4 regions of the Desulfosporosinus paludis genome follow, and region 1 is predicted to be linked to each of the others. Evidence: riboswitches for the same ligand, from Rfam matches in the RefSeq annotation. Region 1 holds a riboswitch; each other region holds the start of a gene.
The links. A riboswitch is a leader RNA that binds a small molecule or an ion and turns the genes downstream of it on or off. The one in region 1 is predicted to bind cyclic di-GMP.
Positions count from the first base shown of each region.

Region 2: linked by a shared signal. The riboswitch ahead of VZF35_RS10580 (sodium:proton antiporter) and the one ahead of VZF35_RS05405 (OFA family MFS transporter) in region 1 are both predicted to bind cyclic di-GMP.
Region 3: linked by a shared signal. The riboswitch ahead of VZF35_RS08905 (chemotaxis protein CheW) and the one ahead of VZF35_RS05405 (OFA family MFS transporter) in region 1 are both predicted to bind cyclic di-GMP.
Region 4: linked by a shared signal. The riboswitch ahead of VZF35_RS17695 (YitT family protein) and the one ahead of VZF35_RS05405 (OFA family MFS transporter) in region 1 are both predicted to bind cyclic di-GMP.

Region 1 covers NZ_CP144211.1:1,056,762-1,059,870, forward strand. Annotated here, with positions in the region: gene VZF35_RS05400 (methyl-accepting chemotaxis protein) at 1-342, opposite strand, end outside; gene VZF35_RS05405 (OFA family MFS transporter) at 494-1,711, opposite strand; cyclic di-GMP riboswitch class I at 1,929-2,011, opposite strand; gene VZF35_RS05410 (glycine zipper domain-containing protein) at 2,234-2,638, shown strand; gene VZF35_RS05415 (heavy metal translocating P-type ATPase) at 2,709-3,109, opposite strand, start outside.
Region 2 covers NZ_CP144211.1:2,092,600-2,095,708, reverse strand. Annotated here, with positions in the region: gene amrS (AmmeMemoRadiSam system radical SAM enzyme) at 1-480, shown strand, start outside; gene VZF35_RS10580 (sodium:proton antiporter) at 495-1,769, opposite strand; cyclic di-GMP riboswitch class I at 1,868-1,982, opposite strand; gene VZF35_RS10575 (manganese catalase family protein) at 2,174-2,983, shown strand.
Region 3 covers NZ_CP144211.1:1,738,710-1,741,818, forward strand. Annotated here, with positions in the region: purine riboswitch at 129-230, opposite strand; gene VZF35_RS08895 (hypothetical protein) at 336-542, opposite strand; gene VZF35_RS08900 (hypothetical protein) at 560-1,150, opposite strand; gene VZF35_RS08905 (chemotaxis protein CheW) at 1,181-1,651, opposite strand; cyclic di-GMP riboswitch class I at 1,737-1,821, opposite strand; gene VZF35_RS08910 (SdpI family protein) at 1,969-2,637, opposite strand; gene VZF35_RS08915 (autorepressor SdpR family transcription factor) at 2,624-2,914, opposite strand; gene VZF35_RS08920 (hypothetical protein) at 3,100-3,109, opposite strand, start outside.
Region 4 covers NZ_CP144211.1:3,555,409-3,558,517, reverse strand. Annotated here, with positions in the region: gene VZF35_RS17700 (hypothetical protein) at 176-466, shown strand; gene VZF35_RS17695 (YitT family protein) at 499-1,359, opposite strand; cyclic di-GMP riboswitch class I at 1,618-1,704, opposite strand; gene VZF35_RS17690 (ABC-F family ATP-binding cassette domain-containing protein) at 1,773-3,109, opposite strand, start outside.

The sequences.
Region 1 (3,109 bases):
GCAAGTACCATCAATTGTATCTCCCCAATAATATCCTTGCCCGTCATCGCCGTAGCGCATGCTTGTCATAACGTTGACCGCCAGTTGTTTGGCCTGTGCTTCAGTAAGGCTACCTTGCTGTTCTTGCTGATATATTCCATTTAAAGTGCTAATAGCTTGTTGGGTGACAGAGCGAAGCTTTTGGTCATAACTTTCATTCAGAGTTTTCGTATAAAGATCGATACTTTTTTGACTATTATCTTCAATACTTAAGATGTTTATTGTTCCTACTAAAACCGCAACTAAGGCATACACAATAATTAGGATTAAGATACTCCGGTTAAGCTTTACTTTTCTTAACAATTGTCCCTCTCCTTCTTTTTCTAGCCATAATTCGGCTAAGTTATAGTTTTTATTTTCCTATCTCTTGATACTCATCTCCTATTACCTTTATTTCTTTCCTAGCCCATCATTTAATCGAGTATGTAATATTAAAGTTAGTAAAATTATAAATTTAGGAGAGCGATGAATTATAACACCCCTTAACGTCTATAACATTTATAGTATGTTTTGGAGGTTTAATCATCGAAACAAGAATTATTGAAACTAAAGTTAATCCGCCTATAACTAGAAATGTAGGCCTTAATCCTCCGGTTACTGCTGCTATAAACAACCCTGAAAGTGCTCCAAATCCAAAGCCCTGATATATGATGCCATAATTTTTCATTTGCTTATTTAAACCAAAAAATTCACCAATAATAGGAGGAAATAAGGTTATGTTTCCTCCAAAGCTAAAAGCAATTAAGATGACACAGATAGAGAAAATTTCAAAGTTCAAATGCACAAAACTTAAAGCGAATACTGCAATCATTGTTAATGAAAGTGTGAAAATTACTACTTTTAGTCTGCCTACTTTATCAGATAAAGCCCCTAGTAAGATTCTCCCAGTAGTATTAAATATCGCTACCATAGCTACAGCATTCGCAGCTACAGTCGGATTAAGTCCAGCCAATTGGACACCTATATCCTTAACAATCCCAATTAGGTAGAGACCGCTCATGCATGCTGTGAAAAACACAATAAATAAAGTATAAGCTTCCTTCGTCTTTATCATTTCTACTACAGAAAATTCATGATCTGAACCACTCTTAACACTCGAAGTTACCACTGGTGCGTCCTTTAATAATTGAGCACCTGCAAGAATCAAAACCATAGCTATTATTCCCCAATATAAAAATGCTTCAGAAACTCCCTTATAATTAATCAAAGATTCGAGTACATAGTTAAAAATTATGCTGCCGATTCCATATGCCCCGTTTGAAATACCTGATATAAGACCCTTCTTCTCTGGAAACCACTTGATACAATTAGAAATCAAAGTAATGTAAGCAATGCCGTCAGCAGCACCGACTATAATACCGGCCGTTATATATAAAGTAGAAAGTGACGTTACTCTAGATGTTGCAATTAAACCAATTCCTAATAATAAACCTGCAATTGATACAAGTTTTCTAACCCCTAGATTATCTTGAACTCTTCCTGCAGCTAAGGTAGCGAAAGCTAATGCAAAACTCGTAATTGAAAACGTAATTGCTACTTCACTTAGTCGCCAACCATATTTATCCACTAATGGCTGATTAAATAGACTCCACGTAAAGATTGATCCCAACCCCAATTGGGCAATTACTGTACCTAATAAGATTGTCCATCGATGCATGGACTTATTTTTCATTGCCTTTATCCCCTTTCAATTTTTTAAGCGATCATTTCGATTGTTCAAAACATCTTTTCACACCATAAAAAGATAATTTCCGGCCCTATTGCGTTTTAGAATAGATTGAAATGAACCATGTGAGCATCCTCCGCTCGAATTTTATTCCCCCTGCTATAACAGAAATCGCCATCCACACAGGAATGGCGATAAAGGCTTTGCAAAAACAAAGTAGTTTGTCGGTAACCCGGCTGTCTTCAGTAATCTGGAAGACCCGTGGCTTTGCGTCCTTGGCTTTCACCAAGTTTGCCTTTATCGTTTATATTTTATTCAATCCAATTATAGCAACCTATCGTTAAGAAAATAGGCAACCAATGTAAAGATATGGTTAACCTTTAATTAAGAGAATTGAGCTTATGCCTTGGTCCTTTGCTGTTCTTGGTTTATTTAAATAAGTCTTGAATTATTTTTATGGTAACCACAAATAATACAATAGAAATTTACGTTTCAAATACTTTCTTATAAGAAAGGAGTTGAATTCTTTTGTTTAAAGGTATATCGGAAGCAGTTGGAGAATCTTCATTTTTGGGTTTAGTCCTCGCCGGTACAGCAGTCGTTGTATTAGCACCAGCAATGAAAAGTGTTTTGCGCGGTGTTGCATTAGCTACAGCAAAAGGAGTAGTATCAATTACGGAAGGAACTGCCGCTTTAGCCTCAAATGCTAAAGAAGGTTGGGAAGACGTAGTAGCTCAAGCTAAGGCCCAAAAGGGCAATTTAAACAGTAGCACTATCGTTGGGGCAGGAGCAGGTGGGGCTATCGGTGCTTCAATCGGGGGAATGGCTGGACCAGCCGGCGCAGCCATCGGTGGAGGTTTAGGTAGTGTTACGGGAGCTTCTGTTGGCAGTGAAATGAATAACGATACTCAGAAAAATCAACCAAAAGACTAACTAACTTAAATCTTACTTTATAAACTATGAAAAAGTAGCAAGAGGATCCCACTGGGATCCTCTTTGGCTTTTAAAACCACCTTTGATAACTTGTATTGAATACCGTAACGATTGTTCCAATTTCACCAAGAAACGCAGCACTAACATGGTTAATCAAGCCACCGGCACCAAGACCTAAACCTAACACATTTAATCCAATAGCATAATTGATGTTTTGCTTCGCTACTTCTTTCGTTTTTTGAGCTAAGAGAAATGCATCTACAAGCACCTGAGGATTCTGAGTAGTTATTACGATTCCCGCAACTTTTGCCGCAGAATCTGCTCCTTTTTTACCCCAAGATATTCCAACACTTGCTTCGGACATAGCTAGTGCATCGTCAATCCCGTCCCCCAGCATAGCTACTCTATACCCTTGCTTCTTAAGATCTTTAATAAATTCAGCTTTCTGACTAGGATTCATTTTACTATAAA
Region 2 (3,109 bases), 1.0 Mb from region 1:
TTGATTCCTTGGCTTGATGCAGTCAATATCGATATAAAGGGGTTTTCGGAGGAGTTTTATCAGAATTATTGTGGGGGAAAATTGTCCTGGGTATTGGATAATGTTGAGCGCATAGCTGGGCGCGTTCATCTGGAAATTACGACTTTGGTCATTCCTGGGGCCAATGATGATCCTGAAGAGTTCACTGAATTGTCACGATGGCTGCATAATCTGAACATCCCCTTGGCTTGGCATCTGAGTCGTTACCATCCGGCTTATCGTCTCTCGGTTCCACCGACAGAGCGAAAGACTCTAGATCGTTTAGGCGAAATCGCCAAGGAATGGCTTCCCTATGTTTACCTTGGAAATGTCAGGGGTGGGAGCACAACGTTTTGTCCGCATTGCGGTGAAGTTGTGATTCAGCGCGAGCCTGTTATAGTTAACCGCTTGAACCAGGGGTGTTGCCCAAAGTGTGGTGAAGGAATTTCTGGAAAATTCTAATGAAACAGTAAGCTCTAAAAATAACGAATGATTAGATATGAGGCCGAAATTAAAACTGAAAGTACCATTAAAGGAAAACCTACTTTAAAGAATTGGCTGTAGCGTATTTTAAGTCCGTTCTTTTCGGCAATTCCAGCGACGATGAGATTCGCCGAGGCTCCGACTAAGGTGCCGTTTCCACCGAGACAGGCACCTAGGGCTAAGGCCCACCAGAGGGGTTGGGTTTCAGCTGGAGTAAGCTGACTGAGCAAAGCAAGTTTCTGGATCAGGGGAATCATTGTTGCCACGTAGGGGATATTGTCAAGGAATGAGGAAAGCAGTGCGGATATACAGAGAATTAAAAGCGCCGAGAAGAGCGGATCTCCTTTGGTCAAGCTCATACTCCACTCTGCCAAACGGTCAAGAACTCCGACTTCAACAAGTCCCCCGACAAGGATGAACAAACCAGTAAAGAAAAAGAGCGTAGGCCATTCAATCGCTAAGAATATATCTTCTGGTTCTTCGCGGGTCCAGATCATTAAAAGCATCGCTCCGCTGAGAGCGATGGTCGCAGTTTCCAGGTGGAGGATAGAATGGAAAGAAAAAGACAAAATTACTAAACATAGTACGGCAAGGCTTTTTTTGAGTAAGGCAAAGTCTTTAATCTGGTCCCATTCGTTTTGGGCCAAGAGTTTAATTTTTAATTCATCTCTAGTGATCAACTTGCGGCGATACATGAGGTAAAACAGGAATAAAGTAACGATTAAAATGATGGTGATTACCGGACCAAGATTGAGGATAAAATCCATGAAACTCAGACCGCTTTGTCCGGCAATCATAATATTAGGCGGGTCTCCAATTAAAGTTGCTGTTCCTCCTATATTGCTCATGAGGATTTGGCTGAAAAGGAAAGGAATGGGGTCGACCTCTAATTGGTCTGCAATTGACAAAGTTATGGGGACAATCAGTAAAACTGTAGTAACGTTGTCTAAAAGTGCCGATAAAAGAGCAGTGAGCAAAGAGATGGCGAGCATTAGCAACATGGGGTTCCCTTTAACTTTTTTACTAACCCAGATAGCCAGAAAGGAAAAAACACCCGAGCGGCGAGTAAGATCAACGATCAGCATCATGCCAACCAGCAACCCTAAGGTATTCCAATCGATGTGTTCGATGGCCTTATCTTGAGTAAGAATCCCCAAGATGATCATCAATGAGGCACCAAACATTGCGGTCACTGCTCGCGGGAATTTTTCAGTGACGATAAAGAAATAACTAACTATGAAAATACTTACTGCAATCCAAAGAAACATTTTCAACCCTCCATAAATCAGAGCCGATAATTTCAAGCTCAATTGGCAAATAAAAAAGGAGAGCCGTTAATAATAACAACTCTCCCCAGAGAAGTTTAGCTTGTAGCCTGGCGATCTTAGCGTAACGCAAAGCGTAAGAATAACGTTCTGCCTTAAACCTTAGATCCATAGCTTTAGCGTCCTCCGCTTTCGCGAAGTTTACCCCAACCGAAACAACATCTTATCAAATTTGTTTTGAACATGAAACATTGCTAGTATACCAGGAAGAGTCTTACAACGTCAAGTTTGTAAGAAGGATGGGCTGTAATCAATCCATTAATATTCGGATAAAATTCTGGCTTTGATCTAATAATAAAAATTGAGGAGATGAATTTAATCTACTGAAATAAGGAGGCAATGGCTCAATGTTTAAACATGTCAAAGATATGGAATATACGGTACATGTTGATCGACCAGATCCTCGCTTCGCTGTTTTATTGTTGGAGCAATTCGGGGGAGGCAATGGCGAACTTAAAGCAGCCATGCAGTATTTCTCACAGAGTTTAGGATGTAATGATCCAAAAATTCGAGATTTGCTGCAAGACATTGCAGCCGAAGAATTAAGCCATTTAGAAATGGTAGGAGAGGCCTTGGGGATGTTGATCGGGCCGGTGGACAGTATCCCTAAGGATTTTGCTGCCAATCATATGGCCTTACTCGGAGGCGGCCCCCTCTTGGTGAACTCAGCGGGCGTACCTTGGACATCTAATTTCGTCAACTCTACGGGGGACATCTATACGGATCTTTCCGCAAATGCCGGTGCAGAATTAAGAGCTAAGCTCATTTATGAACGGCTTTTACAACAAACAGATGATGCCGGGGTTAAAGACATGATTCGCTTCCTTCTAAGCAGAGAGGAATCTCATAACTTCTCGTTTATGCAGGCGATCAATACTTTAACGGGAACCGGAGTCAACAAAGACTTCAGGGATTCCGATTTCTCCAAGAAATACATGAATATGTCTACAGGTCAGGGAGACAGCCGTGGTCCTTGGAATCAAGGAAATGAGTTTTCTTATGAGGAAAATCCTAATGAAAAATATGGAGGGCCGGCCCAATACGGCAAAGATCCGAACTCTGCCGGGCAGCGGGAAGTTGCTCCGGGTTACATGGATCACACACGCAACAATCCTCAGTATTCTCAACCTCAGCCACCTCAGCAACCAAAACATTGAAATCGTTACTCTTGTTAATAAAACGGGGGGGCGTTGCAAAACGAACTAAAATAGTTCGTAAGCAACGCCCCTTTTTTCCTACTAGAAACAAAACTGCAGGTCCCAAAGAACCCGCAGTTGTCGTAT
Region 3 (3,109 bases), 680 kb from region 1:
TGAGAGAAACCTGCCCGCCTGAGCTTAAGCCACGACTAAAAACACCGATCGTTCACTCTCTTTGTGAATGTCGTGTTTTGATAAGCCCTTGGATAAGTTCAACTAACTTTCTTAAAAGTTAGCGTCCATTTGCTAGGTACTTCGCTCATAGTCGGACCATTTACGGCAGTCCGGTAGAAACTTGCAGACCTTATCTCTGCGACTATATGAACATATTTATTTATCACAAGGGTTATTCTACAAGAAATTCCAACGCAGGTCAATATGTTCTTCGAACGTTTTATATTAATATATTTAAAACGTTCGATTCTTCGCTATAAAAGCCCAGGGACAAACTAGATCTTTTCAGCCAAAGCAGATAAAGCATTAGCCGAGGAGGACAAAGATTCGATCGTTGCTCCTATTTCTTCCACTGCAGCAGAAACTTCCTGAGTACTTCCCCCGACTTTTTCCAATTCGCGGGTCATTTTGCCGACCAAGCCTTGAATTCCTCCAATAATCTTACGGATGTCTTTCGCAGACGTCGCACTCGATACCGCCATCGCCCGAATTTCCGAGGCTACAACTGCGAACCCCCTTCCGGCTTCCCCGCTCTGGAAGCCTCTATCGATGCATTTAAACCGAGAACCTTCGTGTCACTAGCCACGGAATTAATGTATTCCACGACTTCTTCCATTTGCAGTGCCTTCTCATTAACTTCTTGTGATTGGAGGGTCAGAGCTTGTCCCCCATCAGCAAGTTCTTGAGTCGATATAGCTATATTTTCGATGGCCGCAGAAACCTGTTCTAAGGATTCAGAGAGGTCTTTAGCCAAAGACGGTAAATTTTGCAGGGCGTATTCTCTTTCGTTGGAACCTGTTACGGCTATTCCACCGATAATTACACCACTTTCTCTAATGGGATAAGCGACTCCAGTGTACGCAACCCCTAAGGATTCTGCACCTACCTGTCTTTCAACTTTTTCACCTGTTTTAAGGCATTCGAATGACGTAGAGGTTGGCGGTAAAAGGTCACCGGCTTTAAGCGGCAACATAATGACTGAACCCATTCTAATATAGATATATTTTTCAAGATCAAAAAGAAAAACTGAGGTTTTGCCAAAATCAGTCTCAAAAACCACATCAACCATTTGTTTATAATCCTCAATCATTTGTTATTCCTCCTTTAATTTATCTTTATATCACTCAACGATTGCTTCTTCGAAATTATCGCTCCCCAACCATGTTACAACCTCATGAGAAAAGAGTTGCGTAACATCTATGACTGGGATAATATCTTCCTCCGTTTTGATGATTTCTTGAATAGCTCCCCTGTGGATAATACCGGGGATTTTTTCTAAGGCACTGCTCTCTAGAATTTCAACCACATCATCCACCCACAGGCCAACCTTCTCCTTCTCCTTTTCCTCACTTGACTCAAAGATGATGATCCGGGGTTCTCCTTCATCCGTTGGAGGTATTACAAATTTTTTTCTCAAATCCACTATAGTAACTACCCCATCACGGACTTTAGCAATCCCTTGGATAAATTCAGGTGCACCTAAGAGTCTCTTAACCTCCACAGGTTTAATAATTTCCCGAACACAACGCATTTCTACGGCATAATCCTGTAGCCCAAGTTTAAACTGAATGAATTGTTTCACTTCGTCCATGAGCCTAACCCCTCTCTTCCTTGAACTAGTTCCGTGGGCCAACCAAAAATGCCAAACCCTAAAAAAGGGCATGGCAAGCTTTACAATTGGCGACCTGACGATCGTCAGCTTAACCTGTACGACCCATGGCTTTGCGTCATTAGTTTTCACTAAGTTTGCCTTTTACAACTTCGAAGTTTTTTTAGATATTATATCACAAATATCTGAAAATTGTCCCTAGTCAAAATAAAAAGTCGAATCTACTAATTCGACTTTTTATTTTCCTCGTTATAACTTTTTTCTCGACACTAACTTCCCAATAAAGAATGTCAGAGATCTTAATGATTTTTAGGAATGCCCAGTTCACGATAGGCTAAATAGGAATAAACGATCGGCACAATCGCAATAACTGCTAAAATTATAATAAAACTAATGCCATTGAACGTCATTCCCATTAAAGCTAAGAGAATGTTAATGATCCCGCCGAAGACCCACAACGGAGCAGCCAGCCTATGAGTCTTTCTCCAGACTTCTTCACTAGCAAGAGTCCAAGGGGTTTTAATACCCATAAAATAATTATGCTTAAGCCTTCCCATGACATTCCCCAACAAAATAAAGAGCAGCGAAATCATGACTTGAATCAGAATAGGTCGATTAACAACCATTCCTGAAGCGATGAGCAAGGTTATCAGTTCCATGCCCAGGAAAAAGATAACCAGTAAATATTTCAAAAACTGATACGTTGATTCAAAGGAGCTATAATTCTTACGTTTCGGATCGATAAAGGGAAGTGCCACAAACATAATATACAAACCTAAAATGATTGAGGGAATCCCAAAGGTTCCAAATAATTTACTCCCATACCCATTGACTTCTCCTTGGGCGTTCCAGTGAATTGGCACTCTATCTGGAAGGGAGGGATAAAAATAAACGCCCAGGGCAAAACCCAAGACAATTAGAAGCAGAATCGGCCAATCTTTTTTTAACAAACTGCTAAGTTTCGTCATCGTTAAGTCCTCCTTCATTGACATGACCGGCATTAAAAAACCAATTAATAACCTCTTGAAACACTGTCGTATTTAAAGAATAGTAGATATTTTGGCCTTTTCGCTCATCAGTGACTAATAAGGCCTGTTTTAAGGTATTAAGATGGTGTGAAATGCTGGGCTTGGTCATATTAAATTGTTCTGCGATTTCTCCTGCTGTCATATCATGCTCTTTCAATAGAAGAATAATCTTCCGCCTTGTAGGATCAGCAAGCGCTTTAAACGGCAGATTAAGCATTGAATCACGCTCCTTAAAATAAGATTAGACATTTAGATAATTATCTAACCTTTTAATCGTATTATACTCTCTTTTTCGAAAAAGAGAAGCCCCTTTAGCGGAAAATCTAAGAAATAACAAAAAACTTACGTCAGCTCTAATACTAGAACGTAAGTTTTTGCTTAGCTCATTTATGAACCCATTTTTTAAAGTAAA
Region 4 (3,109 bases), 2.5 Mb from region 1:
GATTCCAGCTTTTGTAATTTGTTAAATTTTCAGGGCAAAGTTCTTTGTATAGGGCTTTAGACCTAATAAGATAGGCCTTTCGTATCATTAATACCTATTATTTCTAAAATAAGCAGGAAAAAGAAGTATTAGGAGGAATATGAAGAATATTCAATTTATGCAGGAGGTAGGATAAATGATTGACCTTAATGCACTTGACAGACCATGCCCAAAATGTTCTGGACTTGGCAGGATCGATAACCCCGCATGGTTACCGTACTGGGATATGCACAATGGCCTTAAGGGTTTGTCTCGGACCGTAGATTCTCAAAAACTAAAAATTGTCGACGACAATGCAGGGCAAGGTCAACCACTTGAACCCATGTTTTTTATTTGTAAAGAGTGTCATGGAAAAGGGAAAATACTTACGGATGAAGGAAAACACTTGATAGAGTTTGTAAAGTTTTGGAGCAATCCGAATTATTAATTTGAACTCCAAACATTATATACGAGATACAGTTAGTGTATCGCCTTTTTCTTTAGTTTTCCGCCAATTACATCATGAACATCATGAATCGTGACAAAGGCATCTTCATCTATCTCATCAATAATTGACTTCAGTTTAGCGATCTCTAAACGGGTAATCACAGAATATACTACGCCTTTTGCTTGTCCGGAATACCCGCCTTTACCTTCTAAGAAAGTTACCCCTCTGCCTAAACGAGCCAGCAGTGCTGATGAAATTTCATCGGGTTTTTCTGAAACAATCATAACAGCTTTAGATTCATCCAATCCTTGAATCGTTAAGTCAATTACTTTGAAGGCGACAAAATAGGCTATTAGGGAATACATAGCTCTATCCCAACCGAATAATAATCCAGCGCTGCTCAGGATGAAGATGTTAAAAAACATGACAACCTCACCAACTGAAAACCCGGTCTGTTTCGAAACAACAATTGCTACAATTTCTGTTCCATCGAGAGAGCCTCCATATCGGACAACCAATCCTACTCCAATGCCGAGGATGATACCGCCGAATACTGCGGCAAGTAAAATATCATTCGTTAATCCTGGTACCGGCTGTAAGATACTAACTCCTATTGAAAGTGTCGTGATTGAAAACAAGGTAGACAAAACAAATGTCTTTCCAATCTGATAGTAACCTAAAACTAAAAAAGGGATATTAAGAGTAAAAATATAGGCTCCCAGAGGCAGCTTTGTCAAGTGGCTGGCCATAATAGAAATTCCCGTGATACCCCCATCAACGATGTCGTTGGGGACTAGAAATATCTCCAGAGCGATTGCTGCAAGTATGGATCCAATAAGCAGGAAAGCATACTTTTTGAAAATGTTAACCAATTTGTTTCTTTTTCGTGTCATGCAACTCCCCCTTGTATACTGCCAAAGACCTAGGCAACCTGAATTATACATAAATACCCAGTTATTATCAAGCTTACTAAAACTATAACATCTTGGCAATATTGCTAATTCCTCTGACATTGAAGTAATTTCCTCAATACTTGCTGTAATTTCTTCTATAGCAGCCGCTTGTCCATGACTGGTATCCAAAGATTAAAAAATACAAAAAGCTGTGACATCAAATGCCACAGCTAAAACCGTATCTGAAGGGTTTCATACTTTGGCAACCAGACTGTCATAGTGTAGCCACACCTTAGGCTCATGGCTTTGCGTCCTTACTTTTCAGCAAGTTTGCTACTACGTCTTGAATTCGCTGGCAGAGGAGCTGAGTTATCCTTGAGCTTAGCAGCAGCTTTGACGGATTGAGTCACTAATCAGACTATCTTTGTAGTCCACTCTTCCAAGTTCCAAACATCCGTCACCCAATCCTCATAAAATTCAGGTTCGTGGGAAACGACAAGCACAGTCCCTCTATAGTTAATGATCGCTTTCTTCAGCTCTGCTTTAGCCTCAACATCCAGATGATTGGTTGGCTCATCCAGGACCAGCCAATTCACGTCTTTGAGCATCAGTTTGCATAAGCGGACTTTAGCGTTTTCTCCCCCACTCAACACCATCATTTTGCTGGCAATATGCTCGCTGGTTAAACCACACCTAGCTAAGGCGCCCCGAACTTCAGCATTCGCCATGCTGGGATATTCATCCCAAACTTCCTCTAGAGCCGTCTTCTCATTCTTTCGGCTCGACTCTTGCTCGAAATAACCTGGATAGAGGTAATCTCCAAGTTCAACTACCCCAGAAATCGGTTCGATGTAGCCAAGAAGCGTCTTGAGAAGCGTGGATTTCCCCAGACCATTAACCCCGCGAATCGCAACCTTCTGACCTCGTTCAAGAGTTAAATCCAAAGGCCGAGTTAGGGGCTCGTCATAACCCAGAACAATCTCTCTCGCTTCGAAAATTACCTTTCCAGCCGCCCGCGCTTCTCGGAACTTAAACGTCGGAGTGATCTTTTCCTTGGGTCTTTCCAGTAAATCCATCTTATCTAACTGTTTCTGACGACTCTTTGCTCGGCCTGTCGTTGAAATCCTTGCTTTATTTCGAGCGATAAAATCCTCTAAGCGATCAACTTCTTTTTGCTGCTTATCATAAGCCTTAATCTCCTGTTGCTTGCGCGTTTCGGCGAGCTGCATGAATTGTTCATAGTTTCCAGTGTAGCGAGTCAAATTAGCGTTTTCCACATGATAAATGACATTGATCACATCGTTTAAGAATGGGACATCATGGGAAACAAGAATAAAGGCATTTTCATAGTTAATAAGATAGCGTTTTAACCACTCTATGTGCTCCACATCCAAGAAATTTGTCGGCTCGTCCAAAATCAAGATGCTTGGGCTCTGAAGCAAAAGCTTTGTAAGCAAAACCTTCGTTCGCTGTCCTCCGCTTAAGTCCGTTACCTCTTTATCAAGACCGATTTCCCCCAAACCTAATCCATTGGCGACCTCTTCTATTTTGGCATCGAGCGTATAAAACCCATTGTGTTCTAAAATGCTCTGAATCTCCCCAACATCCTCTAAAAGTTTGTCCATTTCTGTTTCGGAAACACTGCCCATGCGCTCATATAAAGTCATGATCTCGGCTTCCAAATTAAACATTCCTTGAAAAGCTTCCTTGAGAACATCTCGAATTGTCTTCCCTTTGCTTAAAACTGTGT